Regions from separate parts of the Roseibium sp. ROS1 genome, predicted to be linked through region 1. Evidence: riboswitches for the same ligand, from Rfam matches in the RefSeq annotation. Region 1 holds a riboswitch; the other holds the start of a gene.

The links. Region 1 has a riboswitch for S-adenosylmethionine ahead of ACYQ6M_RS19750 (hypothetical protein). Riboswitches for the same ligand answer to the same signal wherever they lie in the genome.
Region 2: linked by a shared signal. The riboswitch ahead of ACYQ6M_RS18345 (O-succinylhomoserine sulfhydrylase) and the one ahead of ACYQ6M_RS19750 (hypothetical protein) in region 1 are both predicted to bind S-adenosylmethionine.

Annotation. Positions count from the first base shown of each region.
Region 1 is NZ_BAAGIG010000003.1:784,346-799,750, reverse strand. Features, by position in the region: gene ACYQ6M_RS19815 (protein phosphatase CheZ) at 1-324, shown strand, start outside; gene ACYQ6M_RS19810 (DNA-3-methyladenine glycosylase I) at 469-1,149, shown strand; gene hisG (ATP phosphoribosyltransferase) at 1,289-2,257, opposite strand; gene ACYQ6M_RS19800 (ATP phosphoribosyltransferase regulatory subunit) at 2,254-3,408, opposite strand; gene hisS (histidine--tRNA ligase) at 3,411-4,877, opposite strand; gene ACYQ6M_RS19790 (glycosyltransferase family 2 protein) at 5,333-6,487, shown strand; gene ACYQ6M_RS19785 (glycosyltransferase family 39 protein) at 6,497-7,996, shown strand; gene ACYQ6M_RS19780 (ChbG/HpnK family deacetylase) at 8,105-8,902, shown strand; gene ACYQ6M_RS19775 (Crp/Fnr family transcriptional regulator) at 9,187-9,876, shown strand; gene ACYQ6M_RS19770 (RrF2 family transcriptional regulator) at 9,933-10,364, opposite strand; gene ACYQ6M_RS19765 (group III truncated hemoglobin) at 10,462-10,965, shown strand; gene ACYQ6M_RS19760 (hypothetical protein) at 10,956-11,177, shown strand; gene ACYQ6M_RS19755 (acyl-CoA thioesterase) at 11,443-11,787, shown strand; gene ACYQ6M_RS19750 (hypothetical protein) at 11,939-12,238, opposite strand; SAM-I-IV-variant riboswitch at 12,280-12,404, opposite strand; gene ACYQ6M_RS19745 (YoaK family protein) at 12,502-13,191, shown strand; gene ACYQ6M_RS19740 (ABC transporter ATP-binding protein) at 13,220-13,969, opposite strand; gene ACYQ6M_RS19735 (ABC transporter permease) at 13,966-15,204, opposite strand; gene ACYQ6M_RS19730 (efflux RND transporter periplasmic adaptor subunit) at 15,201-15,405, opposite strand, start outside.
Region 2 is NZ_BAAGIG010000003.1:475,061-490,465, reverse strand. Features, by position in the region: gene ACYQ6M_RS18390 (alpha/beta family hydrolase) at 1-87, opposite strand, end outside; gene ACYQ6M_RS18385 (sterol desaturase family protein) at 203-1,048, shown strand; gene ACYQ6M_RS18380 (transporter substrate-binding domain-containing protein) at 1,080-1,961, opposite strand; gene ACYQ6M_RS18375 (Lrp/AsnC family transcriptional regulator) at 2,142-2,591, opposite strand; gene ACYQ6M_RS18370 (DUF1127 domain-containing protein) at 2,743-2,949, shown strand; tRNA gene ACYQ6M_RS18365 (tRNA-Gly) at 2,990-3,063, opposite strand; gene ACYQ6M_RS18360 (ion transporter) at 3,233-4,033, shown strand; gene ACYQ6M_RS18355 (YigZ family protein) at 4,265-4,813, opposite strand; gene ACYQ6M_RS18350 (2'-deoxycytidine 5'-triphosphate deaminase) at 4,820-5,956, opposite strand; SAM riboswitch at 6,095-6,174, shown strand; gene ACYQ6M_RS18345 (O-succinylhomoserine sulfhydrylase) at 6,220-7,419, shown strand; gene ACYQ6M_RS18340 (CDP-alcohol phosphatidyltransferase family protein) at 7,416-8,033, opposite strand; gene apaG (Co2+/Mg2+ efflux protein ApaG) at 8,244-8,645, shown strand; gene ACYQ6M_RS18330 (hypothetical protein) at 8,659-9,063, opposite strand; gene ACYQ6M_RS18325 (alpha/beta hydrolase family protein) at 9,173-10,273, opposite strand; gene ACYQ6M_RS18320 (tellurite resistance TerB family protein) at 10,292-10,705, opposite strand; gene ACYQ6M_RS18315 (lysine--tRNA ligase) at 11,028-12,686, shown strand; gene ACYQ6M_RS18310 (pyrroline-5-carboxylate reductase family protein) at 12,768-13,571, opposite strand; gene ACYQ6M_RS18305 (methyl-accepting chemotaxis protein) at 13,799-15,405, opposite strand, start outside.

The DNA.
Region 1 (15,405 bases):
GCCAACACGCTGTCCGCGCGACTTGGCAAGGAAGACGCCGAACTTGCAAACGACATCCAGGACAAGGTCATCCAGATCTTCGAAGCCTGTAACTTCCAGGATCTGACCGGCCAGCGCATCACCAAGGTGGTCTCGACGCTGCGGTTCGTCGAAGACCGCATCATGCAGATGATGGATATCTGGGGTGGCATCGAAACCTTCAAGGATATCGAAGTCGAACAGCGCGAACTGAAGGAGGGCGACGCTGCCCTTCTCAATGGTCCCGCGCTGGAAAGCGACATCGATGTGGCGACCCAGGACGATATCGACGCTCTGTTTGCCTGAGAAGGGTCTCTAGCCTTTAAAATTCGAAACCCGGCCGGCTTGGCCGGGTTTTTTGTTTTTGAAGCCGGGCTCGCATTTCGGGTTGCTTCAAGGTATCGGGGAGGGTACCAAGATGGGAACAAACAGTGAATATCAAGGTGGCGTATGGCAGAGCAGAAACCGGCGGAAACGGCAAAAGCGGAACGCGATCCGGTAACAGGTCTGCTGCTGGGCGAGGACGACAGGAACCGCTGCTGGTGGCATGGCGGTCTGGAGGACTACCAGCGCTATCACGATACGGAGTGGGGCTGGCCGGTTGACGAGGACAGGCGGCTTTTTGAGAAAATCTGCCTGGAAGGGTTCCAGTCGGGCCTGTCCTGGCTGACCATCCTGCGCAAGCGCGACGCCTTCCGGGCAGCTTTCGCCAATTTCGAATTTGAACGGGTGGCAGAATTTACCGAGGCGGATGTCGAACGCTGTCTGCAGGACAGCGGCATTGTCCGTCACCGACGCAAGATCGAATCCACCATCAACAACGCCCGGCGGGCACTGGAGTTGAGGCAGGAGTTCGGCACGCTTGCCGCATACTTCTGGTCATTTGAGCCGAAACCGGAAAACCGGCCTGAGAAGCTGGACTTCGCCACGGCAAAGATCCTGGGCAAGACGGTCGAAAGCACCGAACTCTCCAAGGATCTCAAGAAACGCGGCTGGAGCTTTGTCGGCCCGACGACCGTCTATGCCTTCATGCAATCCATGGGCATGGTCAACGACCACCTGGAAGGCTGCTGCTGCCGGGAAAGCGTTGAAGCCGCACGCAAGGCATTCAAGCGTCCTGTGAGGCGCTGAAGGTGACTGGGGCCTGACGAGTTACTCGGCTGGATTCCCTTCCCCCTTGTGGGGAAGGGTTAGGGAAGGGGGTATTCGGCGAAGCCGAAAAAACAACGTCCGAAATCATATCACGCGGCTCGGAAACGCTGCTGTGTGCTTACCCGTTCACCTTCGCCTTCAGCGGCGAAAACAGTCGGTTTTCCTTGGAAAACACATAGTCGAGCGTTTCGACGGTAACCGTTTCCGCGCCTTCTTCGATCAACAGCTGGGCGCAGTCGGCAACCGCGTCCCTGGGGCACAAGACGCTGACGTGGTGCAGGTCATCGACTTCGGAAAAACGCTGAAGAGCGCCAACCTTGCTGACAGATCGAAGGGCCTGTGTGCGGTCGGCAACCACGGCCTTGACCAGCTTGACGTTGCGGGCTGCTTCTTCCGCGGCCACGCGGTCGAGGATCGCCCGGGCAGCGCCAAGGGCGGTGGCGGACCAGTCGGCGTTGAGGGAGGCTACCAGATTGGCCTGGCTTTTCAGCATCACACCATCTGAAAGGATTTTCAGGTTGTTGGCCTGCAGCGTCGAGCCGGTCGTGGTGATGTCCACGATGAGTTCCGCGGATCCGGCTGCCGGCGCGCCCTCAGTTGCCCCCGCGCTTTCCACGATGCGGTAGTCGGCAATGCCGTGACCGGCGAAGAACGAGCGCGTGAGATTGACGTATTTGGTCGCAACACGCAGACGGCGGCCATGGCGATTGCGGAAATCGGAAGCGACATCGGAAAGATCCGCCATCGTTTCAACGTCGATCCAGGCTTTCGGCACGGCAACCACCACATCCGCCGGGCCAAAGCCAAGCGGCGTGACGATGTGAACGGTGCTTTCCGGGTTGGCGATGTTTTCATGCACCAGATCCAGACCCGTAATCCCGAAATGGACCGTGCCGTCGGAAAGTTCCCGCGCGATTTCGGAAGCCGACAGGAACGCGATCTCGACGTTCGGCAGACCCTTGATGGCGCCGCGATAGTTCCGCGCGCCGCCGGGTTGCACCACCTTCAAGCCTGCTCGGCCGAAGAACTCGTGCGTATTTTCCTGCAGACGGCCCTTGGAGGGAATGGCGATAATCAGTTTGCTCATGACCTAACACTCGCTGCAATCCGGTCGAGCCACATGGAAAAGCCGATGGCCGGTACGTCGTCTTCGGCCCCAAGAAGGGTCACCAGCTTGTCGTAGCGCCCGCCGCCGACCAGCGGGCCTTCCACGGGTGGATTGACTGCATGGATCTCGAAGACAAAGCCGGAATAATAATCAAGACGCCGGCCGAACTCGGCTGCGAATGTCAGCCGGGCGGGATCGATGCCCTTGGCTTCAAGGGCCGCAAGGCGCTGTTCGAAGGCGGCGATGGGCGTATCCAGGCCAAGGCCGAAATCGCGGGAGAAATCGCGCAGCATTCCGGCGGCGCTGGCGCCATCCGCCTTCAGGGCCAGATAGGCGGAAAGTGTTTCCGCCGCCTTGTCATGGCCGCGGGCACCGCTGGCAAGGGCGGCCTGTTCCAGAAATCTGTCTGCGATTTCGCTGGGCGTGCGTCCGCCGACGGCGGAAATTCCGGCAATCGACAGAAGATCCTCGACGACCGCATGGGCAGCCTCCGGATCAGCCCCTTCCAGCGCAGACAGGAAACCGAGGCGGACGTCGCGGCTGTCATCGTCGGAGGAGGAGGCTCCGGCCATGCGGGTGATCGCGGCGGTCAGTCGGTCGGTCTCGCCAAAGAGATCACGCAGCCGGCGGCGCCAGACGGTCGGCAGGTCAAGCCCTTCCAGCACGGCGGCAAACAGGGTCTCGTCGCCAATTCGAATGACGATGTCCGACAGGCCGAATTCCTCCAGGGCCTTGACGGAAAGCGCAAGCAGGTCCGCATCCGCTTCGGCCGTGTCCGTACGGCCGAGGCTTTCCGCGCCGAGCTGCGGGATTTCGCCCAGGCCGTCCGGCCGCTGGCGGAACACCGGGCCGTTGTAGCAATAGGCGGCCGGAAGCTTGACGGCGTCCTGCGCCAGGTGATGACGGCAAACAGGAATGGTGAAGTCGGGGCGCAGGCACAGATCAAGCCCGTCGGTACCGCTGGTCAGATAGAGCCGGCGTCGGATGTCCTCGCCGGTGAGATCCAGAAAGACGTCCGCCGGTTGCAGGATCGGCGGGCTGACCTCGTCATGGCCCGCGGCCTTGAAGAGGCCAAGAACCGTCTCGATCTTCTCCGGAGCCAGTCCGGTCACCTGTGCCGCCCCACTCATGATCAGCCCTCGTTCTGGCGCTGGCGGTCTTCCGCCTGCCCGTCCAGGATGCCGCGCACGGTCGCAAGGAGTTCCGTCTCCTTGACGGTGACCTGCGCCGGACGGCTTTCACGCCAGGTAATGTTGTCGGTTATCTCTTCGGAAAGCCGCTTGCCCTCGATCAGGTCCTTGACCTGGATTTCACCGGCTTCCCGCTCGTCAGAACCCTGGATGATGGCGATCGGGCAGTTGCGCCGGTCGGCATATTTCAGTTGGTTGCCGAACTTCTTCCAGTTGCCCTGGTACATCTCTGCGCGAATACCGGCCTCGCGCAGGTCCTGTACCATCTTCTGGTAGCGTCCGAGCGCGGCAACGTTGCCGTCCATCACGGTGACCAGCACCGGCGCGACAACGTCGGACGTGCCGAGCTTGCCGAGGTTCTTCAGCGCTGTCATCAGGCGGGAAACGCCGATGGAAAAGCCCGTCGCGGGCACGTCACGTCCGGTGAAGCGCTTGACCAGCCCGTCATAACGGCCACCACCGCCGACAGACCCGAACTGGACGACTTCGCCCTTCTCGTTGGTCACGTCGAACAGGAGTTCGGCTTCGAACACCGTACCGGTGTAATATTCCAGACCGCGCACGACGGACGGATCAATCTTGATCCGGTCTTCGCCATAACCACAGGCCGAGAAGATTTCCGCCATGGTGTTGAGCTCGGTGATGCCTTCGTTCTCAAGCGTGCCCGTTCCCGAGACGAAGGCAACGATGCTGTCGATGGCAGCCGGGTCTAGTTCCGCACCCTTGGTGAAGTCGCCGCTCTCGTCCTTGCGTCCGTCGCCCAGCAGCAGACGAACGCCTTCAATCCCGAACTTGTCGAGCTTGTCGATCGCTCGCAGAACCGTCAGCCGGCGTTCTTCGTGCTCTTCACCGCCAAGGCCGATGCTTTCCAGCACGCCGTCCAGGACCTTTCGGTTGTTGACGCGGATCACATACTGCCCGCGCGCGATGCCGAGCGCTTCCATCGTGTCGGACATCATCATGCACATTTCGGCATCCGCCTGGACACCGGGTGCGCCGACGGTGTCGGCGTCAAACTGCATGAACTGGCGGAAGCGGCCCGGCCCGGGCTTTTCGTTCCGGAACACCCAGCCGGCACGGTAGGTGCGATAGGGCAGCTGGATCTCGTTGATGTTTTCCGAAACATGGCGGGCCAGCGGTGCGGTCAGGTCGTAGCGCAGGCTCATCCACTGCTCGTCTTCGTCCTGCACGGAAAAGACGCCGGCATTGGGCCGATCGGTGTCCGGCAGGAACTTGCCGAGGCAATCGGTATATTCAAAGGCAGGGGTTTCGACGGGATCGAAACCGTAACGCTCATAGACAGCGCGGATCTTCGCCAGCATCTCGTCGGTGGCGCGGATGTCCTCGGCAGAGCGGTCAACGAAGCCGCGCGGCAGGCGGGCTTTCAGCTTGTTCGGTTTTTTGGCCATAAAGGTCTTGAATCCTGGCGAGTTCCCGGCCGGACGCGCCCAAGGAAACCTCTCGCATCCGGCTGTCTGATATTGCGGCTGTCGTAGACGAAACAAGGCGCAAGGGCAAGGCGGTGCAGCATCCTGCCGGTTCGTTCGATCGCAGCTGGAGGAAAGCCGGTGGTTCAGGCCGCGAACCAATGAATGTCGTGCGGGACCAGCGACAGGGAAGCAATTCTGCAGTCCGTGCCTTGTTTGCATCACAGTTCGCGGTAAAAGGGCGCTTCAGGAACAGTGGAAGTGCAGCTGCGAAAGACAGGTGAAGCACATTGGGCCGGTAAATCGGCCGGGCAGTGCGGGCATCCATTGTCTTTTCTTGTATTTAATCTCTGCCGGGCTATGGTCCGCGCGGATCGGGTGAAAAGGGCCGTCCCGGTGCTGCAAGGAAGGCACGGGACCGGCGGACAGGGCTCAGTATGGACAGTGCGGTGCGCATGGCGGACGGGAATGCCGGCGAAGTTGGGGCCGAGGCTCTGAAAGGGCCGAAGGCCGCTGAACTCAGTGTTATCCTGCCGAGTTTCAACGAAGCTGCGAACATTCCAATCCTGATCGGCCTCCTGGACGAGGCGCTCGCCGGGATCGCCTGGGAAGCGATCGTCGTTGACGACAATTCGCCCGATGGAACCACCGAGGTTGCCCGCGAGATTGCCCGGACCGATGCGCGCGTCCGGGTCATCCGCCGCATTGGCCGTCGGGGCCTGTCGGGGGCCTGTATAGAGGGCATCCTGGCGTCCTCCGCCCCCTTTGTCGCCGTCATGGATGCGGACCTGCAGCACGACGAGACCATGTTGCCGAAGATGCTGGCCGCCCTGAAGGCAGACGAGACGGACCTGGTCGTCGCCAGCCGCAAGGTCGATGGCGGCACCATTGGCGAAGGCCTGTCGTCCTTTCGCGCCTGGGGCTCCAACCTCGCCAACGGCCTCGCTCAGAAGCTGCTGAACGTCACCCTCAAGGATCCGATGAGCGGGTTCTTCATGATCCGCCGGGACAAGGCTGAGGCTCTCGCACCGAAACTCTCGCCCCAGGGCTTCAAGATCCTGCTCGACCTGGTCTCCAGTGCGGGTGGTACCTTGAAGATCAAGGAACTGCCGTTCACCTTCCGCGAGCGCCAGCACGGCGAAAGCAAGCTGGATACGCTGGTCACGCTCGACTATTTCGGTTTGCTGCTCGCGAAATATTTCGGCAACATCGTTTCGGTCCGTTTCCTGATGTTCGGCCTCGTGGGGGCAAGCGGCCTCTTCGTCCATCTGGCGGCGCTGCGCGTGTTCCTGCTGAGCGACATGGAATTCAACCTCGCCCAGACGGCGGCGTCCTTCGTCGCAATGACTTCGAACTTCTTTCTCAACAACCAGCTGACCTATCGCGACCGCCGCTTGAACGGCATGAGGGCGCTGGTCGGCCTCCTGACCTTCTACGCGGTCTGTTCGGTCGGCGTGCTGGCCAACGTCGGTGTCGCCAACCTGATCTACGCCGATCCATCCTACTGGTGGTTCGCCGGTACGGCGGGGGCGATCATGGGGGCTGTCTGGAACTATGCGGCCAGCTCCGCCCTGACCTGGCGCAAGTCGTAAAGGCCCGTTGTGACCGCTGAAGCTCAGACCGGATCCTTGCCTTTCTACCTGCGGCCCGCAGGCCTGATCCTGATTGTCGGCCTGTTGACGGCGTTGAAAATCTTTGCCGCCAGCCACTCGCATTTTGTCGAGGACGAAGCCTATTACCGCCTCTGGGGGCTTTCGCCGGCGCTCAGCTATTACGACCATCCGCCTATGATCGGCTGGTGGATCGGTATCGGTCAGGCACTGTTCGGTGACACGGTCTTCGCGGTTCGCGCCCTTGTCATCGCCTCAGGCGTGATCGGTTCCCTGGCGCTGTGGCGCACAGCCACCCTTTTGTTCGGACGCACTGCCGCGGCCTGGTCCGTCCTGTTCCTCAACGCCAGCCTGCTGGTGGGCATCGGCGGCATTCTGGCAACACCCGACGCACCGTCAGTGCTGTTCTGGGGCCTGAGCCTGTGGGCGCTGACAGAACTGTCAACGTCCAGAAACGCCAACTGGTGGTTTGTGGTCGGACTGATGGCCGGTTGCGGCCTGCTTGCCAAATATTCGGTCCTGTTTCTGGGCGCGGGCATTGTCCTGTGGCTGATCTGGGTGCCGGATGCTCGCCGCTGGTGGCGCTGCTGGCAACTCTGGGCCGGTGGACTGATCGCGCTGCTCTGCTTTTCGCCGGTGCTTTACTGGAACCACGTCCACGAATGGGTCAGCTTCTACAAGCAGTTCGGCCGGGCTGGCACCGGCGGTTACACGGCAAGATATATTCCAGAGTTCCTGGGCGCGCTGGTCGGGCTGATGAACCCGCTGATCGCTGTTTTGGCGTTTGCTGGTGCCGCCAGGCTCTTCAAGGGGCTTCGGGCGCGGGAAAACGCGGCCTCTCTCCTTCTCCTGACCGTTTTGCCGTTCCTGCTCTATCTCGGGTATCACTCCTTGCATTCGCGCGTGCAGGCCAACTGGCCGGCACCGCTTTTTCCCGCTTTTGCCATGATGGCGGCGGTCTTTGTCACCAGCCGGCCTGCCAGCCCAGCCCTGTGGCAGCGTCTGGCACAAGCCGGTGTCGTCCTTGGTCTTGCAGTTGCCGTCGTGGTGCAACTGCACGCAGTCTGGCCGCTGACGGGTACCTTTGCCCGCAAGGACCCGACCTTCCAGTTACGCGGTTGGCCGGAGATCGGACAGGAAGTGAAGGAACTGGCAGAAAGGGAGGGGGCCGGCTTCGTGGCAACGACCAGCTACGGCCTCAACGGCCAGCTCGATTTCCTGATGAAAGACGACTTGCCGGTGTTCCAGCTGACCGAGCGTATCCGCTATGTCATGCAGCCTGCGCCTGACATGTCGCTGTTCGACGGGCCGGGGCTCTATGTTGCTGAAAAGCGCCGGAACCGGGAAGGCGACCTGCGGCAGTCCTTTGCCAACGTCGAGGAAGTTGCCGAGCTGACTCGCAAGGTTAAAGATGTGCCGCTGGAAAAGCTTGTCGTCTACAAGGTTGAGGGGCGTATCGGCCCGGTGTTCGAGCCGGTTGACCCAAATTGAACCGGCAGGAGATGTCGGCTCCACCCAACATCCGACTTGATTTGCTTGGCTGAATGACGCAGGGATGTGGCTTAATATTCACATTGTCCGGTCCGCCTGCGGAATTTCATGAAGCGAATTACACTTGGAGCGTTGGACTACGGCCTTGCCTTCGGGGTCGATCGCGCATTGCGTGAACTTGTGGAGCGGGGGCGCCTGAGCGCTCTTGGAGCCATGGTTGCCACCGAGCTGTGGCCACGCGAATTCCGTCCGTTGCAGGAAACCGCGGAGAAGGTCGGCAAACGGGCACTCTTCGGGGTGACCTTGGCCTTCAGCGGTGATCGTGTTTCGCCTGTCAGCGCCCGCATGCAGGAAATCTATGGCGACCGGATGTTCACGCGCGAACAACTGCAGCGCCGTGCCTTGCTGCGGCTACTGCCGGACCAGCTTCTGCAGGAGGAAGCCCAGGCTCAGCTTGCCCGTTACAGCGTGTTGATGAAACGTCAGCCGGATTTCGTGGCGGTGCGTGAAGGTCTGTTGGAGCGCACGTCCCTTGCGCGGATCGTTCTGAAGGCGATCGAGCATGCCGATTATCCCGAACCGCCACTGCTGATTTCGCCGGTGCAATCAGGTCTCAAGGCTGTCCGTCTGGCACGGCTTGCCAAGGCGCACGGCCTGAAGCTGCTTCCCAAGGCGGATCCCTTGCCGGAGACCGAGGATCAGGAAGCGCTGCACGCTCTTTTGCATAACCATTTTGACGGCATGAGCGATCTCAGTTTCGTGGCTGCTATTCCCGGCCGTTCGGATGATCGCCTGCGGCGGGACGAACCGCGCCGGAAGATTGCGATACGCGAATGCCAGTTTGAGGTTCTTTCCAGCCAGAGGTTCTTTCAGACGCTGGAGAAGAAGGACGTTTTTCTGAACTGACACCGAACTTTCGCTTAAGGTGCTGGCAGTCAGGCTTTTGTGAGGTTTGTTTCGGACTTGCGAATTCGGATCGACCAGTGGGTATGACGAAACGGTGAAACGAAAAAACGGCCCTGCGGGGTACAGGGCCGTTTTTCGTGGAGGTCCGGAAGAGGGGAGGGGCGGCCCCGCTTCCATGTCCTTAGATATAGGGTTATTTTGCTGGAATGCACGTGATGGGCATCACAAGATGGCGTTTGATCTTGTAATTTCGCGGGCAGCAGCGCTTTTGGCAGGGGTAAGGTGTGGCTGAAATCAAGGATTTTTTAAAAAATAGCTTTTCGCTTGAAGGGCTTGACCCGGAACTGGCTGTCGGCCTGTCGCGCCTTGCAAGGCCGATGAAAATATCGGCTGGCACCATTCTCTTCGAAAATGGCGATCCCGGAAACGGCTGTTACGCGGTTCTGGAGGGCTCGCTCAAGGTATCGCTTTTGTCCGTTGAAGGCGACGAGCAGCTGCTTGCAGTGCTCGGCCCTGGCGATCTTGTCGGCGAACTGGCCCTGCTTGATGGCCGTCCGCGGTCGGCAACGGTCATCTCCCTGAAGGAAGCCCAGCTTGCCTTCATCGACAAGGCCGCCTTCCAGCGGTTTGCCGACGAGAACCCGGCCGTCTACCGGCATATGCTGTCGATCGTCGGCAAGCGGCTGCGCCATGCCAATGATGTGCTGGCGGCACGCTCGTTCCTGCCCTTGCCGGGAAGGGTCGCCCAGACCCTGCTGCAGTTGGCGGAAACCTTCGGCAAGCCGCTCGACGATGGCCGGTTGCTGATCCACTACAAACTCAGCCAGGCAGATATCGCCAACATGGCAGGTGCCGCGCGCGAAAACGTCAGCCGTGTCCTCAACGACTGGAAGAGGGCAGGCACCATCAGCCGGATTTCCGGCTACTACTGCCTGGAGCAGATGGACTTCCTGGAAAAGGCTTCGACGCTCTAGGAAAACCAGGCTCGAAACGGATGGTCCCCGTCTGCCTTGTTGCAGCCGGGGTTGCCTCAGGCGCTGGTTTCGACTGGCAGTGCCACCTGTGTTCCGGCCAGAATGGATGCCAGCGTTTCGGTATTGAGGCTTTCCAGAAAGGCTTCCGAGGCTCGCGCCATTGCGCCCTTCAGCGCACACCGGGGCAGGAAGGCGCAGACTGTGGGCTCGGGCTTCAGGCAGGCGACGACGCCAAGGTCCGGCTCGATCAGCCGCACGACATCCCCCAGGCGGATCATGTCCGGTGTTTTCGCCAGCCGTATCCCGCCGCCACGCCCGCGCGTCGTCTCCAGATAGCCACCCTTGGCGAGATGAGCGACAATTTTCATGACATGTGATTTGGCAAGGCCAAGCTGCCGCGAAAGCTTGTCGACGGTCTGCGGGACGTCGGATTGGCCGGTCGCCATCAGAATTCTCAAGGCAAAATCGCTGGCCTGACTGAGGCGCATGGCTGGGTCTCTTTAAACATTCATCTTATATGTTGATTTTAGCGGGTTGTTGTGCCATTTAAAAGATGCATCTTAAATGAATGTTATGGAGGCGGCTATGGAAGCCCCTAACTCCAGTACCAACAGATACAAGCTGAAGAGACGCGAAACGCCGGACCAGGGCGACCGGCTCCGTCGTTACGAGAAGGTCGATGAACAGGCGATCCATGTGATGGTGCATACCTTCTATGGATGCATTCGCCAGCATCCTCGGCTCGGAGGCATCTTCGAACGCCGTCTGGCTGGCCGGTGGGAAGAGCACCTGCCGAAAATGGAAGCCTTCTGGCAATCCGTCCTGATGAAGAACGGCGCCTACAAGGGCAAGCCCGTGCCGGCTCACCTGAAGCAGAAGGAGCTGGTAAGCACGGATTATGGCGAATGGCTCGGTGTCTTCCGGCCCGTGATCCGTGAATTGTTCGTGCCGGACCTCGCAGACGAGATTGTGGCCATTGCCGAACGCATCGCGCAGAGCCTGTGGCTGGCCACCTTCGGAACCCCTGGAGCCAATCCGCCTGCCGAACTGACATCGCAACCCTCTGAATGGAGCGGATCATGCTGGTAACGATTGTCCTGATAGCGGAAGTGCTGGTGTTCGTCTGGTTCACCGTCTTTTCGCTGATGCTTCTGTCCATGTATCTGGATTCGCGCGGCATGCCGCTGCCGAAACTGGATGTCGCTGGCCGCACACTCATCGGCAGCGCGAAACTGGCCTTCATCACCGGCATCGTCGCCCTTTCGGCGATGACAGTCCTTGAAATCCAGGCCTTCAGCTAGAAAGCAACCGAAATGAATACCTCCAACCTTCTGCTTCGCGGCCTGCCGATCCTGCTGATCTGGGTCGCTGCCCCCATGCCGTTGTGGATCATGGCAATCCTGATGTTTGTCCTTTGACGGTGGACTTGATCCGCAGTTCCTTCTGAGGCCCTCCGATCAACCACTTCTATTCTTGCAGGTGATGACCTAGTCTTCTTGCGAGAATCAGCGGAGGGGCTCAGGCGTGTACGACGAAAAGCCGACAGGCGATCTGACATTGCGCACCATGGCAATGCCTGCCGACACCAATGCCTCGGGAGATATTTTCGGGGGCTGGGTGTTGTCGCAGATGGACCTGGCAGGCGGTATCGCAGCCGGTCAACGGGCCGAGGGACGTGTCGTGACCATCGCGGTCGACAAGATGAAATTCATCCGGCCTGTCCATGTGGGCGACGTGCTGTGCGTTTATGCCGAAGTCCTTCGTGTCGGCAACTCGTCGATGGAAATCAAGCTTGAATCCTGGGCCCTGCGCCATCGCTACGGCCATCGTGAAAAGGTGACCGAAGCGGTCTTCACCATGGTGGCCGTCGATGACGGCGGCAAGCCGCGCCCGGTCCCCAAGAGGGACTGAGCGCCGCGATCTCATCCGGCTTGGTTCCCCAAAAAACTCATCCTTCGAGACAGGCCTTCGGCCTTCCTCAGGATGAGGCGAGTTGTTGCAGCACGCCTGTATCAAAGAAATTGGCAGAGTGCAGACGTTGTGCACACACGGGGCACCCCCGTCAGTGCCTGACGGGTCCGTGCCGGTTGAGAATATCGGCAAAGAGGTCTTCATCGACAGCGCAGGTGCAGCCGTTCGCCCACAGTTGAAGCAGTGTTTTCAAACGCTCGGTGCGGGCGGTCTGGCTCAGCGGCGCCTTGTGCCGCGGTAGGCCACCCAGGATGCGCAGGGATTTGATCCGCGCCAGCACGCAGTCTTCAGCAGCCTGGCACCAGATATCCGTTCCGGCAAGCTTGGAGCTCGCAGCCACATGGTTCTCGATCAGATCTGCCGCACGTCCGGCAAAAGGGTCCTGAGACAAAAAATCCTCCATCGGTTGCCCGAGGAGGACTGGCGCATGCAAATTAACCGCTTAGTTGCCGGAAAGCCTCGGTTGAGGGTCTGACCAGCCGCATCCCTGTTGCGGAAACCACCTTGCCCGGAATGGCAGGTTGGCGAGGGCGCCAGCCCTTCTCTTGATGATGGCGCGCTTATGCCATGTCCAATCCGGCTTGGCAAGTCCACCAGTGCATGGCACATCTTCCTCAAAGGACTAGCTCGGGAGCTCCACAATTGGACCGATCCATGTTGCATCACAGTCGGCCGTTGGTGCCGATCCTGCTCGCCTTTTGTGCCTGCTTCATCGATGTGGTCTGCATTCTCGGCCTGTTTCACACCTTCACGGCATTCATTACCGGAACGCTTGTCGTCTTGTGCACGGAGGTGTTTCACCAGGGGCAAAACGCGGCTCTGAAGGTTTTCGTGCTCGCGGTTTTCTTCGGTTCGACTCTCTTCTGGTTCGTTTCGGTCACTGCACTGGTGCGCAAAAACAGGATTGCCGTCCGGCATCTGTTCGCGCTCGAAGCTTTGCTGGTGGCGGGCTTCATGTTCGTCGCCGGTCTTGGAGATCCGTCAGCCGGAGGACCGTTGTCTGCCGTCACTCTGACGGCTGTCGGGTTTTCGACCGTGGCCATGTCGTTGCAGAACGTCATCATGCTGACCCTGCTCAACAGGCATGTTCCCACGACCATCATGACCGGCAATACGCTGAAGCTTGTGCTCGGCATCGCCGACTATTTCACGCATCCCGAAACGCGGCCCGACAGCCGCTCCCGGATCCGTCACCAGGCCTTCGTCCTGCTGGCTTTCGCGGCCGGAGGTCTTCTGGCGAGTTTCCTGATGACCGTCATGGGGTTCTGGGCGCTTGCGATACCTGTTGCGCTTTTGATGCTGCTGGCGATAGTCCAGCCGGTGCATGAGCCTCAAGTCGCCTGAAACCGGTGCCAGCTACTCAGGTCGCAAATTATGCGCCCAAGCCGGGTGCTTCTTCCCTTTGGTGGTGCCGGTCGTAATCGATGCGGCCGTCGACCAGATGGATACGCCGGTCCATCCTGTCGGCGAGATCGATATCATGGGTAACGGCGACGACGGTGGTCCTTTCGGTCTTCACAATGGCCTGAAGACTTTCAAACACCTGTTCCGTCGATACACTGTCGAGACTGCCGGTCGGCTCATCAGCAAGGATCAGCTGCGGTGAATTGGCAAGTGCCCGGGCGACAGCGACGCGCTGTCGCTGCCCGCCGGACAATTGCTCCGGGCGGCGGTGAAGAAACTCTTCCAGTCCCAGCGCCGCCAGAAGCTCCGTCGCATGGTCGAGTTGGGCCTTGGGGCTGCGTTTGCCGAGCCGCTGCATCGGGATCATCACGTTTTCCAAAGCGGTAAATTCCGGCAGCAGGAAATGAAACTGAAAAACGAAGCCGAGTTTTTCCAGGCGAAGATGCGCCATTTCGGCAGATGTCAGCGCATGAGTGGGAAGGCCGTCTATCCGGACCTCGCCGGACGTCGGCCTGTCGAGAAGGCCAAGCAGATACAGAAGCGACGATTTCCCGGAACCGGACGGACCGGTAATGGCAACGAACTCCGCCTCGCCAACCTGAAAGCTGACATCCTGTACCAGTGTCACCGGCACGATGGCCGGCAAGATGCGGGTGAGGTTGCTCGCTTCCAGCAGTACGTGGCCGGGAGCCGTCTGTTTTTCCGGGGAAGGGGTCATGTCGCCCCTCGGATAATGTCGACAGGATTGAGCCGTGCGGCTTTCCTGGCGGGAATGTAGCCGGCGATCCCGGATGAAAACAGCGCCAACAGGCAGGCAATGATGTAGTGCAGGGCGGAAAAATAGATCGGCAGGTGGGTCATCTCCACGTCCTGGGTAAATTCGAATTTGACAGACGCGAGATAGCTCGACAGTCCGAAGCCGAGCGCCGAACCTGCAAGAGCGCCAAGGATACCGATCACTAGCCCTTCAAGCACGAAGATCTGCTGAATATCGACTTCCGGAAATCCCAGTGACTTCAGGATCGCGATATCACGCGCCTTTTCGTGCACGATCGTCGAGACGATGTTGAAGATGCCGAAGCCGGCTACCACCAGAATGGCCCCGACAACCGTGTACATGATCACGTTGCGCACGAAGAAGGCTTCCATCAGCCCCTCGTTGGCCTCTTCCCAGGAAACCGACTTGTAGCCGAGCTGCCGCTCGGCCCGTGCGGCAACCGCGTTGGCTTCGGCGATGGAATTGAGGTGGATCGCGATCGAATTGATGACGTCCGGTTTTTCCAGGAGGATCTGCACGGCCTTCAGCGGCGCATAGGCAAGCCCTTCGTCGCTGGTGGTGATGCCACTGTGGAACAGGCCGACGATCTTGAAGCGCTTGGCGACACCGTTTGCGGATGTCAGGGTCACGGTATCGCCCAGGTCCGCCCCCAGTCGCTCCGCGGCCTTGTCGCCGATAACGAGGCCATTCGACGTCGTATCCAGGTCCTCGAAGGAGCCCTGGCGCATATCCTCGCCGATCATGGAGACGGTCAGTTCGCGCTTTGGTTCCACACCGACCAGGGTCATGCCGATGTCCTGTCCGGCATAGCGCAGCACCGCCTGGCCGCTCAGGCGCTGCGCCATCGATCCGTTCACCCAGTCGCGCAGCGAGGCAAGCGCTTCGGTCGGATTTCGGATACCGCGAAGGTCTTCCTTCGGCCTGAGACCATGATAGGTGACAGCGTCATAGACTGCACTGGCCGGTTGTTCCGCCGGTGCGCGTTGCTCGTCCAGGATCTCCACATGGGGAATGGCGTCGATCAGTGTTGCGGTAAAATCCCGCTGAGACCCTTCCATGAGGCTCGCCATCGCCACCGAAAATCCGACACCAAGTGCGACGCCAAGTGTTGAGACAATGGTCTGGCGCAAGCGGTTGCGAATGTGGGTGGATGCGATGCGCAGGAGAAGCATTATTTGCCGTCTCCGGGAACCGGCCTGACCTTCTGTCCTTCTGCCAGATCCGGGTTATAGGGAAAGACGACCCGGTTATCTCCGGTGATCCCCTTCAGCACTTCCGTTGCGCGGGTGCCCTTGATCCCGGTTTCGACCTCCAGCGGAACGATTTTGTTATCCCCATCCAGCGTCAGCAGCTTCGAGCCGTCGAAGGCAGCGGTC
Region 2 (15,405 bases), 310 kb from region 1:
TGAGTCCATGGCTGCGCCAGCGCCATGGGCCAGCAGCAGTGTTGCCACAGGTGGCGTTTCGGGGCGGTTCCAGAGAAAGTCGGTCATGATGATGTGATCTGTCGCAGCGGCAAGGAATGATATCAGGAGTATTGTCGTATCGCCCTATCGTGCGATCGGGACCGTGGCAAGCAGCATTAGTCAGGACGTTTCAAAAGACCCCATGTTTGACCAGATCGACATCAACCAGGTTCGCATGGCCTGTTTCGGCGGCATCTTTCTGATAATGGCGCTGTTGGAGGCGGGCTTGCCACGGCGGCGCCTGATGAGCAGCCGCTTGAAGCGCTGGCCGACCAACTGGGGCATTGTTCTGCTCGATGCCCTTCTGGTGCGGCTGATCTTCCCCATCGGCGGCGTCGGCCTTGCAATGCTGGCACAGGAAAAGGGTTGGGGCCTCTTTGCATTGCTCGGCTGGTCGGGTGTTGTGGCCGGTCTGATCACCTTCGTCGTGCTCGATCTTGCGGTGTGGTTTCAGCACCTGGTGTCACACAAGGTTCCGCTGTTCTGGCGCATTCACCGCATGCACCACGCAGATAGTGAGGTGGACGCAACAACCGCGCTCAGGTTCCACCCGATCGAAATTCTGCTGTCCTTCCTCTGGAAGGGGCTGGTCATCATCGCCCTCGGCGGTCCTGTTGAAGCCGTGCTGATCTTCGAGATCGTTCTCAACGGCTCTGCGGTTTTCAGCCACGCCAATGTCCGCTTGCCGCTTTGGCTGGACCGCCCCTTGCGGTTTCTGATCGTGACTCCAGACATGCACCGCATTCATCACTCGGTGCTGCCGCACGAGACGGATTCCAACTACGGGTTCTATCTTTCAGTCTGGGACCGTCTGTTCGGAACCTACGTGGAAGATCCCGAGCAGGGACAGGAGACAATGGAAATCGGGCTCGGTGCCGCGCTCACGCCGCGTGCGCATTCGTTTCCCTTCAGCCTGGCGATCCCGTTCCTGAAAAATCCGGACCGCCGGAAGGAGGCGCGTGTCGAGGACGCGAAAGGCAAAAGCTGACCTGGTTCTTTGTCGGGAATGGCGGGAAAGGTCAGAAGAAGCTCATGGGAAAATAGCGCAGGTAAAGCTCGCGGTAGATGCCCTTCTGGTGAAGCTGGCGCAAGGCATATGTAAGGGCCGCAGCCCGTTCCGGATCGTCCTGGCGGGTCGCAATGGCCATGCCTTCATCAAAATAGCCCGGCTCCAGCCACGGGCCGCCGGCAAAGGCACAGCAGCCATCTGCAGCTTCGCTCGGCAGCCAGAAGGACAGGTTCAGGCCGTCGCCGAACAGAGCATCGGCCGAACCGCCCTTGACCGCCTCGCGTGTCGCCTCTGCGGTTTCCAGACTGATGATCTCGGCATCGGGAAAGAAGCGCTTGGCAAACGCCTCGTAGCGGGACCCGGCTTCAACGGCTATCCGCTTGCCAGTGAGCGCCTGCTCGTTGAAATCGGACGCGTTATACGCCCGAACCACAAACCGCGCCGGCAGCTTCAGATAGTCCTCGGTGAAGTTGAGGCGGCGCGTGGAGGGGAGGCTGCGCGACAGGCCGGAGATGATCGCGTCACCTTCTTCTTCGTCCAGTGCAGGCAGAAGAACCTCGAAGTCCTTGATGCGCAGGGCGCAGGAACTTCCAAGCTCCTGGCAGAGAGCCCGTGCGAGATCGACATTGAAGCCGGTAAGACGGCCATGCTGGTCACGGAACACGAAGGGTGGATATCCGTCGGTTGCCAGAAACTGGATCTTGTCCGGAATGGCATTTGGCCGGTCGTGGACGGCTTTCGGATCCCAGAAATTGGGAACGCGGACCGAAGCTTCCTGGGCTGAAACCGACAGGACGCCGAGCGCCAAAGTACCAAGCGCCAAAGTGCCAAGCGTCAGCAGCCCGGCTGCGACGCGGCAGATAGTCTTGAGAAGTGGCAGTGAAGCTGGCACGCGGACGTCTCGTTCCGTATCAAGTCATGGTCGGCAATACGCGCCGGGAATCGAACAGACAGAATATCGCGAACCGGCAGCGCTTGTCAGCCCGCTCCGTCGAAGATGTCATGAGGCATTCCGAAAACAAACACGTGTACTCTGATACGCACAGCGTCGGCTGAATTCCGCGGAGTGCAGTCAGGTCTCCGGTTCCGGATCGTATGAGCGCAGGACGACGATCGTATCGAAGCCCTTGATGTCGTCTTCATAGAAATGCGCCTCGGTGAAAGTTGCATAGGCTTCCATGGAAGAGCACTGCACGGTGAGTACCAGATCGGCCGGACCCGTGACGTGGTAGATCTTTTTCACTTCCCGAAGCTTCAGCAACTTCTGTCGCAACTTCGCCATGCGTTCCGGCTGTCCACGCGACAGCATCAGCATCACGAGCAAGGTAACGGAGGCGCCAGTTGCCTCCGGTGACACGATGGCCACTTCCCGCTCGATCGCCCCGACTTCTCTCAGGCGTTGCACCCTGCGCAGGCAGGCGGCAGAAGACAGGCCAACCTTCTCGGAAAGTTCCTTGCCGGTTTGCCGGGCATCGAGACTGAGGAGATGCAGCAGCTGATGATCGAAATCGTCCAGATCCATGATGAAAAGTCCTGTTTGGCGTAATTGTGCGGTAGTTTATCTCAAAATCGGAATTTTTGCGAATTTATCGCTCAAAACTGAGAATTTTGCGCACTGTCCGTAGAGGCTTTTTCTAAACTTGCTCCTGTCCCGTCGGAAAGGAGCAAAACAGATGACCGATCACCTTGTACCCCTGCACCTGGCACGCGTCCGTAGAGCCGGTCTCGGTGCTGCCGTCTTGCATTTTGCGCTGAAGTGCCTGCGCCGTCGGCGCGACATGGCCCACCTGGCGGATCTGCCCGACTATCTCTTGAAGGATGTTGGCCTCAGCCGCGCTGATGTCCGGAAAACCCCACAGGTCGGCGAAACGCTGCGCTGAAGAAAAGCCACTGGGAAATTCGGGAATTGGATTGGTTGTTTGGAGCGGGTGAGGGGAATCGAACCCCCGTCTTAAGCTTGGGAAGCTTCTGCTCTACCATTGAGCTACACCCGCCGAACCTGATGAGCTTTCTGCGCCGACTTGCCCGACCTGTCAAGCACGCTTGTCTGATGGGGAGATGCTTTTCCAAAGCGCTGCGATCTTGCGCTGCGACGCTGAAATCGCCATGTTCCGGCCCGGGCAGTGCGGTACGCACGAAAAGACATCAAACCGGGTCATATATATGCGAAATCAGGTCAGGGCGCTGGTCACCTCACGCAACTGGGAAGTCTGCATCATTGGCGTTATCGTTTTGAATGCGGTGACGCTCGGTCTGGAGACCAGTTCTGCTGTCATGGCAGAGGTAGGCAGTTTCCTCAGGCTGGTCGATCAGGTGATCCTGGGCATATTCGTCGTTGAACTGGCTTTGCGGCTCTATGCCCATGGCCTGAAGTTCTTCAAGGACCCCTGGAGCCTCTTCGACTTCAGCATCGTTGCAATCTCGCTGATGCCGGCAACAGGCAACCTGTCCGTTCTGCGGTCGCTGCGAATCCTGAGGGCTCTGCGCCTTATTTCCGTCGTACCGTCCCTGCGCCGTGTTATCGGCGGGCTGGTGGCCGCCCTGCCGGGCATGGGCTCCATCGTCGTGTTGATGGCGCTGGTCTTTTACGTCTTCGCCGTCATGGCAACCAAGCTCTATGGAGAAGCCTTTCCGGAATGGTTCGGCAATCTCGGCGCATCGCTCTACACGCTGTTCCAGGTCATGACCCTGGAAAGCTGGTCCATGGGCATCGTGCGTCCGGTCATGGATGTCTATCCCTATTCCTGGCTGTTCTTTGTCCCCTTCATCCTGTGCACGGCCTTCACGGTGCTGAACCTCTTTATCGGTATCATCGTCTCCGCCATGCAGGAGGAACACGAGGCTGAAGCCGACGCCAACCGCCAGGCCATCCACGACGACACAGGTCTGATCCTGGAAGAGGTCAGGGCGCTTCGAGCAGAACTGAAAGAGCTGAAGGCGGAAGCCGGCAAGACGCGGACGTAAGGCGGCGCGGCGGACTGAAACAGTGGCGTCAGCGGATGCACCAAGAGCTACTCACGATCTGAGGCGTCGTCCCATGGCTGAACCGTGGGAACCAGGACGCTCCGTTTCCTGAGCCAATTGTCTCTTTGTGACTGAGATCCAGGTATGGATTGCCGGATCAAGTTCGGCAATGACGACTGGGGGAGGGGCCGGCCCTAGTGCTTGGAAGGAGTGACGGGACGTCGACGCTCCCTAAAGTTCAGCCAGAACCTCTTCCGGCCCTTCGACGGTCAGCGTCACTCCGTCTTCGGTGTAGTCGCGCGCCATGACGGTGAGGCCGAGGGTCTCGACCCGCCGTTCCAGTTCCGATCCGGACGCAAAATCTGCGCGAACTGTTTTCGACAGTATCTTTTGAAACGGTACCAGGTCGGCGTTGTAGATCGCATCCTGCGCTGCGCCGGAATAGGCCCGGGCGAGGCCCCCACCGCCGAGTTTCGTACCGCCGAAATAACGCACGATCAGAACAGCGCAGTTGATCAGTTCGGCGCCTTGCAGCACGCGCAATGTCGGCATGCCGGAGGTGCCAGCCGGTTCACCGTCGTCCTTGCCGCTCTCCTCAATCCGGTCGTCTTCCAGAAGTCTCCGGTGCGCCGTGACGATGTGATTGGCCTTTTTGTGCTCCTTGCGCAGCTCTTCCATCCGCTGGTCGAACATGTCCACCGGCACCAGATGCGCCAGAAAGCGGGACTTCCGGTCTTCCAGAAATCCTTCAAACTCACGGGTGACGGTTTTCAGGGCCATCGGCGGTCAGGCGGGTGCCTTGAAGTGCTTGGACAGCTTGAGTGCCTGGCCCTGATAGTTGGAGCCGATGCCTTCACCGTAGAGTGTCGCCGGGCGCTCCGCCATGTGTTCATAGACCAGACGCCCGATGGTCTGGCCGTGTTCCACGATGAACGGGACATCATGTGAGCGGACTTCAAGAACCGCGCGCGAGCCGACACCACCGGCACTGGCGTGGCCAAAACCGGGATCGAAGAAGCCTGCATAATGGACGCGGAATTCGCCGACGAGTGGATCGAACGGCACCATTTCGGCCGCATAGTCCGGCGGCACATGCACAGCTTCCTGGCTGACCAGAATATAGAATGCATCCGGATCGAGGATAAGTTCCGCCCGTTGGCGGCGATAGATAGGTTCCCAGAAATCCAGGACGTCCTGCGCGCCGACGACATCGACATCGATCAGTCCGGAGTGTTGCTTGGCGCGATATCCGATCAGGCTGTTGGGTCCGGTCCCTTCCAGATCGATGGAAAGCTGCACACCGTTGCCGATGCGCTCGTTGCCACCGCTCATCAGCGTGTGGGCCTTGTGCACCTCTTCCAGCTCCGCATCGGGAATGAGCGATTGACCGCGCCGGAAGCGGATCTGGCTGAGGCGGGACCCGGACCGCACGAGGATCGGAAAGGTCAGCGGCGAGATTTCGGCATAAAGCGGACCGGTGTAGCCGGCCGGAATGGTGTCGAAGGCAAGGCCGTTGTCTGTGATGACGCGGGTGAAGACGTCCAGGCGGCCGGTCGAGCTTTTCGGGTTGGCAGTTGCCGAAATATCGGGAGCCAGGGCGAGGCTTTCCTGCAGCGGCACGATATAGACGCAGCCTGTTTCAAGGACGGCACCTTCGCTCAGGTCGACCGTGTGCAGTTTCATCTGCTCAAGCCGAGCTGCTACCTGGATGTCGGGGCCCGGCAGGAAGCTGGCACGCACCCGGTAGGCTTCCTTGCCCAGACGCAGGTCGAGGCTGGCAGGCTGTATCTGACCGGTGACAGGCGGCGCGTCCGCTGAAATCTCTCCGGCGGCGAACATGGCCTGGATTACCCGTTCCGGCAAAATGCCGTTTGCTGTGAGAAGTGCGCTTCCGTTCAAGACCTGACCCGCTGTGACGTTCATGAAGATGTTCCGCATTATGCTGGTCTATGGTCATTAAAGGATCGGGCCGCCCGCGCCAACAGGCATTCTGGCAGAACGGGGCTTTTGAAGGGATCGTGCGCAAGACAATTGACCTGTGCCCGCTTTTCCCGTAGGACAGGCTCACTTCGTGGTGATTTGGGCCGGCCGGCTTGCAGCCACGTTAAACAAGTTGCTAAAAAGGCCGGAGGTGAGAACCCCGGTCTTGAGGCTGGGGTTTTTTGCGTTTGGAGCGAATGAAAGACATGACTGAGACCACCAAGACCGGAAACAAGAACTGGCGCCCTGCAACCACTCTGGTTCATGGCGGCACCATGCGGTCACCGTTTGGTGAGACCTCGGAGACCATCTACCTGACCCAGGGCTTCACCTACAGCGGTGCCGAAGCTGCCGAGGCCAGGTTCAATGGCGAGGACCCGGGTTATGTCTATTCGCGCTATGCCAACCCGACCGTTACCATGTTCGAGGACCGTATCAAGGCACTGGAAGGGGCCGAGGCCGCGCGGGCAACCGCCAGCGGCATGGCGGCCGTCAATCTGGCGCTGATGGCAGCGGTAAGGGCAGGCGATCACGTGATTGCCGCCAAGGCCCTGTTCGGCTCCTGCCGCTATATTTGCGAAACACTGTTGCCGCGTTTCGGCGTTGAAAGCACGCTGGTAGACGGAACGGACATCGAGCAGTGGAAGGCGGCTGTTCGGCCGAACACCAAGGCCCTGTTCCTGGAAAGCCCGACCAACCCGACGCTGGAAGTCATCGACATCGAGGCCGTGGCACAGATCGCCAAGGAAGCCGGTGCCCGTCTGATCGTCGACAACGTGTTTGCGACCCCGCTGTATCAGTCGCCGTTTCAGCTCGGTGCCGATGTGGTCGTCTATTCGGCCACCAAGCACATCGATGGCCAGGGCCGGTGCCTCGGTGGTGTGATCCTGTCGGACGAGGAATGGATCAACGACGAGGTCATGCCTTTCATCAAGCATACCGGTCCGCACATGAGCCCGTTCAGTGCCTGGGTCCTGTTGAAGGGCCTGGAAACGCTGCCGCTGCGCGTTGCGCGCCAGACGGAAACGGCGGGCAGGATTGCCGACTATCTGGCAAGCCAGTCCAGGGTCGCGCGGCTGATCTATCCGGGCCGGGACGACCACCCGCAGGCCGATGTTGCCAAACGCCAGATGAGCGGCGGATCCACCATGTTGGCGATGGAAATCGAGGGCGGCAAGGAAGCCGCGTTCCGTTTCACAAACGCGCTGGAAATCGTCAAGATCTCCAACAACCTGGGCGACGCCAAGAGCCTGATCACCCATCCGGCGACGACCACGCACCAGTCGATTGGCGAGGAAGCGCGCGCGGAACTCGGTATCACCGATGGTATCCTGCGGCTTTCAATCGGTCTGGAGGATCCGCAGGATCTGCTGGAAGATATCGAGAAGGCGCTCCAGGCGATCTAACGGCCTGTCTGCCGCAGCGCCTTCACGCCAATGAGCACCCGGGCGCCGGCGGACACGACGCATATCGCGGCAAAACCGTAGGCAAGCGCAGGAAACCAGGCGGGAACCAGGGCCATCAGCAGGAATAGCGCGATGGTCTCGGTACCTTCGGCCAGCCCGCCTATGTAATAGAGCGATTTGGAGCCCTGAGCGTCGGTGGTCAGCTTGTTCTTCTCCGCCATGATGGCAAAGGCCAGAAAGGCCGAGCCGTTGGCGTAGAAGCTGGCAAGAAGTGCCACCGCCGGCAAAGCGTTGCGGGCCGGGTCCTGTATGGCAAAGGCCAGAGGGATTGCGCTGTAGAAGAAGAAATCCAGTGTGATGTCGAGGTAGCCGCCGAGATCCGTCTTGGCCGTTGCCCGGGCCAACGCGCCATCGAGACCGTCTGCAAATCGGTTGACCGCGATCAGGAACAAGCCGATCAGGGTATGACCAGTTGCGATAGCGATGGCTGCCCCCATACCGGCAGCAAAGCCCGCCAGCGTCACGCTGTTGGCGGTAAGCCCCGTGCCGGCAAGGATCAGGCCCAGCCGGTTCAACGGCGGATCGATCAGCGGGCGCAGGTGGGCATCGAACATGAAGAGATCACTGTTTTGGGTCTGACAGATGGTGTTCTTGCAAAATCCGGCCTCAAATCTCAAGCAATTCCGGCCTCATATGTCACAACCCTCTTTCACGCTTGCGTCATTCGCCCTATAAGCCCCTCCTGAACGAGCGGGCACCACCCGTGGAAGTCGCTTGGGACCGGTCTATTTCAAGGTTCGCAGTTCTGAAATTAAGGAAAAGCCGTGTCTGGCAGTTACACCGCCATCACCCAAGGGATCGAAGTCTCCGTCGAGCCGTTTTATCTGGACGATGAATCGCGTCCGGAAGAGAGCGAGTATATCTGGGCGTATATGGTCGAGATCCACAACGGTGGCAGCGAACCGGTGCAGCTGAAGACGCGTTACTGGCAGATAACCGATGCCAGAGGGCGCCAGGAAGAAGTCAGCGGCGAGGGCGTGGTCGGCGAACAGCCGGTGATAGAGCCTGGCGAGACCTATGAGTATTCGTCGCACTGCCCGCTTTCGACCGACAGCGGCATCATGGCCGGGTCCTACTCGATGGAACGTCCGGACGGCTCCATGTTCGACGTCGTCATTCCGGCGTTTTCACTCGATCTGCCGGATGCGATCCACAGCCTGAATTGAGGCTATCAGCCGATCAGATACTCAGCAGTCCGCCGACAAAGCCGATCAGCAGCCACAAGATCCACTTGCGGCGGTTGAAGGCCGTCAGCAACGTGACCGCTAGTATTCCGAAGATCAGATAGAGGATATGGCCGGCAAAGCCGGTGCCGAGCACCCATGCGAAAAGATCCGGATCCCGGTTCTTTGCCAGATGGAAATGGTCTTCGGCAAACATCACCAGCGCGTCGGCTGCAAGGCCGCAGACGAAGCCTGCAAAGGCAATCATCATTCGCGTGCCCCAGTTCGCCTGCTTTGGAGCGGTGCGAACCTGCACGTACCGGACAGCATAAGGCATGGGGCGCTGTACGCGCAGCCTCTGGCGGCGTCGCCTCAGTGGATAGCGCACACTTGTCCGCTCTCCGATTGCCTGATTGCTCATGTCCCTGTCTCCGCACTGAAGGACCTACAGGTCCCGGCAGCCCACAAGCGTGCTGTCCCCGCACCGGTGATAAGGTGCGGCGGATTGAAGGACCGAAAACAAAAAGGGTTCAATTTGATCGATCTGGTGAAGTTGAAAGGCTGTTTGCTGTTGAGGCCTGTTCCTTGATCCAGATTGTTATGGTGTCCAGTGCGCCCGGTGCGTAGGCACGGCGCCCCAGGACCATGAACAAGGCCTTCGACCAGGAAGGCATTTGCCCTTCGAGCTGGTAGTTGAAGGCTTCCGCCCGCAACAGCGCATGGGTTGCTTCCGGGACGATCACGAAGCGGTTGGCGGGATTGTTGTCCGTCAGCATCTTTCGATAGATGCCGGAATTGAAATGAGGATCGACATTGAGGTCCTCTGTGCCGTGCAGTGTCAGAACGGGCGAGGAAATACGGGCAAGGGAGGTGGTGGAGTCGGAAGCCGCATTCCGGCGCGCGAAGGTGAAGCGATCTTCCGGCATCGGAACCCTGTCCATGCCGCTGTCGAGATAGTCCTGATAGGAAAAATCCCGGTCTAGAAACTTTTGTCCGTCTTTTGCGTCCTGCGCGAGTGTCTTGTCGATCGCCTTGCTGTCTGCACCTGCAAGCTCCAGCCTGCGCCGGGTATAATACCCAGCCTGCCGCAACCAGTTGACAGCTCCGCCGACAATCACGAAGAAATCGCCCTGTGCTGGCTCTTCCGCCAGAATGGGCAAAACCCACCCCGCCTGCGAAAAGCCGAGAAATCCGGCTGGAGACGTCTTCAATTCGGGCTGTTCTTTGGCGGCCGCAAGGGCCGTTGCCGCGAGGCGGGCTCGCTCATCCATGGAAAAGGAAAGCCAGTTGCCCTGGCTTTCGCCGACGCCAGGCTTGTCCCAGGAATAGACGGCAAGACCGCTGTCCAGAAGACGGCTGATGAGAGGCATGTACCCACCGCCGGAATAGCGGTCCGCTGGCCCGTCCCCGTGAACGATCAGGACCAGAGGCGGGTTTGCGTGCCCAGGATCTTGCAGGTGGGGCAGATGCAACGTTCCGGCGACGGAATGTCCGTCGAAGGAAAAGGCAATCGGCCGGCTTTCGTATTCAGAAAGATCGAAATCCTGAAGGCCCTGGAAGATCAGGAAAACACCTGCCAGGACGGCTATCGATACCGCCCCGGCCCAGGCGAGGGCCTTCGTTGCTTTCAAATACCTGCTCCGAGAGGATCAGATGGTCCGGTGACGGGCAATCGCACCGCGCTCGATTGCGGCAACGGTCAGTTTGTCGAGTTTGAAGCGGTCGCGCAGAAGCTGAAGGATGCGCAATTCTTCCTTCTCGACGTGGAGATCGGCAGCCGCGACTTCAACCCCAAGCGCATATGCGGTGTCGTAAAGCTTTGCCGGCAGGACGTCGCCAACCAGCTCCAGCACCAGCTGCAAGCCGTTGTCTTCCTGCAGGATGTCGCCGCAGCGCTGGGCTGCGGGGATGATCCGGTTGCCGTCATAGCCATTGAAAACGGGCAGCATCTTGATCATGTCGCCGATGGTGGCCAGTTCGTTGTCGGTCATCTGGTTGTCCGACGCCGAGACGATAACCATCACGTAGATAAGGGCTTCCTGTACGCTGATCGGCTCGTTCATAGACACTATTCATTCTCCCGTAGCGCCAAAAGACGGAAAATTTCTTCTTGATCGTGCGCCCGATGTAACGGGTTGGAAGACAAGCTTCAAGTCACCGGTATGAGACAATCGATTGACCGGAGTTATCCGCTTTTTTCCGGCACGATATGTCCGCGGGCGGAAAGAGTGCGCAAAGCCCGAGATTTCGGTCAACTTAGCTGTGTTCATGTGATTGCACATAGAGGCGCGTTGATCTAGTGTCGCGCCGCAGCAACCGGCCGAAAAGCCAAAAAACCGACCGGGTTGCATTCCATCCATTCTCATGAACAGAACGACTTGAAAAATGACCGATCAATCCCTGCCTCCGCTTGACCTTTCGCAAGAGTTTGTCGAGGCGGCCACGAAATCGAAAGCGTGGCCGTTCGAAGAAGCGCGAAAACTGGTCAAACGGATCGAGAAACGGGGAACGGACAAACCGGTTCTGTTCGAAACGGGCTATGGCCCGTCCGGCCTGCCGCACATCGGCACCTTCGGCGAAGTTCTGCGCACCACCATGGTGCGCACGGCGTTTCGGCTGCTGACCGAAGACAAGATCCCGACGCGGTTGCTGTGCTTCTCCGACGACATGGACGGCATGCGCAAGATCCCGGAAAACGTGCCGGACCGCGCAGCGCTTGAGCCATATCTGCAGATGCCTCTGACGGCGGTGCCGAACCCCTTCGGCGGCGACTATGAAAGCTTTGCCGAGCACAACAACGCCATGCTGCGCCGGTTCCTGGATACCTTCGGTTTCGATTATGAATTCGCCAGTGCGACCGAATACTACAAGGCCGGCAAGTTCGATGACGTGCTGATCCGGGCGACCGAGAAGTACCAGAAGATCATGGACGTGATGCTGCCGACGCTCGGCGCGGAACGTCAGGCGACCTATTCGCCCTTCCTGCCGATCTCGCCGACGTCCGGCCGCGTGCTCTATGTGCCCATGAAAGACGTCAATTCGAAGGACGGCACCATCACCTTTGCGGACGAGACGGGCGAGGACATCACGCTGCCGGTCACCGGCGGCAAGGTGAAGCTGCAGTGGAAGCCCGACTTCGGCATGCGTTGGGCTGCGCTTGACGTCGATTTCGAGATGTTCGGCAAGGATCATATGACCAATGCGCCGATCTACGACAAGATCTGCAACATCCTGGGCGGGACCGCTCCGGAACACTTCGTCTACGAACTGTTCCTGGACGAAAAGGGCGAGAAGATCTCCAAGTCCAAGGGCAACGGTCTGACCATTGACGAGTGGTTGACCTACGCTGCACCGGAGAGCCTTGCGCTCTACAATTTCCAGAAGCCGAAGACGGCCAAGAAGCTCTATTTCGACGTCATTCCGAAGGCGGTCGACGAATATTATACCTTCGTCCAGAAGTACGAGCAGATGCCGGTCGAGCAGAAGCTTCAGAACCCGGTCTGGCACATCCATTCGGGCAACATTCCGAAGATCGACATGCCGGTGCCCTTCGCCATGCTGCTGAACCTTGTGTCCGCCTCCAACGCGGAAAACAAGGACGTGCTGTGGGCATTCATCTCCCGCTACGCTCCGGGCGTGACGGCGTCGACCCATCCGGAACTGGATGCGCTTGTCGGCTATGCGATCCGCTACTTCGACGATTTCGTCAAACCGACCAAGTCGTTCAAGGTGCCGGACGATGTCGAGCGCACTGCACTGGAAAAACTGGACGAAACGCTGGCCGCCCTGCCGGCCGGTGCGGATGGCGGTGCCATCCAGGATGCGGTGCTGGACGTCGCCCGGTCCATCGAGCGTTATCAGGACCCGTCCAAAAAGGGTCCCGATGGTGGTCCTGGCGTGTCCGTCGTCTGGTTCTCTGCGCTTTACCAGCTTCTGCTCGGGCAGGAAAAGGGACCGCGCTTCGGGTCTTTCGTTGCTCTTTACGGCATTGCCGAAACGCGTGAGATGATCCGCAAGGCACTTGCTGGCGAACTGACAGCCTGATTATCAGACTTCAGGAAAAAGCGGCGCACCAGCGCCGCTTTTTTGTTATCAGCTGTGCTCTCCGGCGGAAGAAACGCGGTATCAGTCTTTGCCGGCAATCGTTCTGACGCGCTCCGTACTGGCGTCCAGCCCTTCACTGATCAGATCCGAAACACCCAGTTCCTTCAGCTTGACGAGACCGGCGGCAGTCGTTCCTGCATAGTCGACCATCTCCTGAACATGTTCCGCCGGAGATCTGGTGTCACCGGCCATGATTTCCCCAGCCGACAGGATCAGCTGTTTTGCGGCGCGTTCGGCAATATGCCTGTCGACACCGTTTGAACTTGCATAGTCAACAATGCAGTCGGCGAAGAAGGCCGCAAATCCCGGTACCGGACCGGTTATGGCGGTGAAGACCTCGATCTGCTGTTCATCCTGGACTTCATCACTCGGGCCGCAGGCTGACAACAGCGACTGGACGAGGTCCCTGTCTTCCTGCGAAAGCGGCGAAGCCGCACACCAGGGGGAGTAGGCCAGCTGCTTGCCTGCCGCTGGGCTCGACATGGCACGAACGACCTTTTCCGAGCCTGTGAGGGTTTTGAGCCTCTCACGTGAGACACCCGCCATGACCGAGAGCACCAGTTTTCCGGGCGCCGAAATGCTGACCGTTTCGACAAGCGCTGGCGGAACCGACAGAAGGATGACATCACAGGCGCCAGCCAGAAGCTGATTGGATGCGGTGAAGGTGATCTCCGGCCAGCTTTCGAAGCCTGCGGCGGTTCCGGATCGATTGGATATCCAGAGCTGACGAGGTTTGACACAGCCGCTTTCCAGCCAAGCCGTTGCGATGGCGCTGCCGAGTTGCCCGGTTCCACCGATGATGCCGACCTTGATTTCTTCAGTCATGAATACTCCAGATCCGGGACTTCCGAAGGCCGGAGCCTAATACCAATCAGGAAAAATAAGAAACCGACGGATCGCAATTGAGCAGAGGTTTGTCAGCAAGTCTGCCTGCGTCCAGTGGTGTGAATGGCTGTAGCAGCCGTTCATTCAAACGTGCATGGCGATAAAGCTGGATAAGGTGCCCAAGCGGGCACCTTATCAAGGGTGTCAGCAGGCGTTTCCCGCGAAGTTTATTTGTCTTCGTCGAAGAACTGGACGCCCGCCCTGGTGTCGTCCACCCAGATGATATGGCCAAGCCGTTCCTTTCCGTCGCAACGGATGCAAACGGTCTTGCCCGCCTTTGCATCTTTTACGCCCTTCAGGCCGACACCCGTTACGGACACGTTTTCAAGCTCCACGGTCTGGATGGTGCCGTCCAGCAGCACTTCAGCTTTCTTGCCGACGTCCTGTCTGGGCGACTTGCGAGGTTCTGCGTCTTTCAGGTCGGTTTCCATGGCAACGGCAAGTTCCGTCAGGCCTTTCAGGACTTCCTTGCTGGCCTTGTCCAGATCGACGAGAGCAGCGAAGGCTTCCGTGGAATTGCCTTGCTCGGCGGCATGCAGGGCTCTGTGGCCTGCATCATGAACTGCCTTGTGCGGAGTGACCAGGTTGCGGAAGACAGGGTGTGCCTTGATTTTCTCGTTCTTGATGGCGTCATACCACTTGCCAAGCCGGCAGTGATGATGGTCCGGCATGCCGGAGGATGCCCAATCGTCGTGTCCGGTCACCGTGTCGACGACACGCTTCTTGAACAGGACATGATCAATCTTTGCCATCTCCAGCAGCGACTTGTCGGAATTGGCGTCGAAGAAGTTTTTGGCCGAGCCGCTGAAACTGTCGTTGCTCTGTTTCAGAACACGCTGCATGGCGCCAAGCTGCTGATCCGTATTCCGGTTCGATTCAGCGACATTGGCGACGTTGCGAGCGATTTCGTGGCTGGCTTCTTTCTGCTGATGAAGGATATCCGTAATCTGGGTGACCCGTTCGGAAACATTGCCAACCATCCCGTCGATGGATTGCATGAGTTCATTGGCAGCCGAGATGGCATCCTCGCCATTCTGGATGGCACCTTCGGAGCTCTGGATGGCTGTCTGGATCGTTTCCATGCCTGCGGTCAGTGCTTCGATCCGCTGTGCGATGTCTTCCGTCGCCTTGCCGGTCTGCGAGGCGAGGGTTTTGACTTCCGAAGCAACAACTGCAAAGCCTTTGCCGGCTTCTCCTGCGCGGGCGGCCTCAATGGTAGCATTCAGTGCCAGAAGATTGGTCTGGTCGGCGATGGATTGAATGACCGACAGGAATTCGCCGATCTGCGATGCAGCTTCGCTGAGGTCTGAAAGGCTTTTTGCAGTTTGCCGGGACGTTGAGGAAATATCGCCGATAGCACTCGACACGGCCGACATCTTGTCCAGGCCATCCTTGGCGGCGTTGTTTGTTTGAACGGCTTCGTTGGCCGCGCCTTCGCTGTTTTCGGAAATCTGGCCGATGGAGGCGACAAGCTGGTCCGCCGCGGCGGAAATCGACTGGCCGTTCGCGTTGGCTTCCTGGGTATTGCGCGACAACAACGCCATCGACATCACAATTTCATTCAGCTCGCTGATGGTGTTTGCGGTCGTGCGCAGGTTTTCCAGCCCGATCGTATCGCGCATTTCAGCGTCTTCAATGCGGCGCTGTTCCGTTTCGAACGCGCGTTGTGCAAGGATCATGTCCAGAAAGAACCGTGTCACCACAGCCTGCATCTCGGAAACCATGGCCTTTTGCGAGAACCGGTGCTTCTTGACGATGACGGGAAGGATTTCGT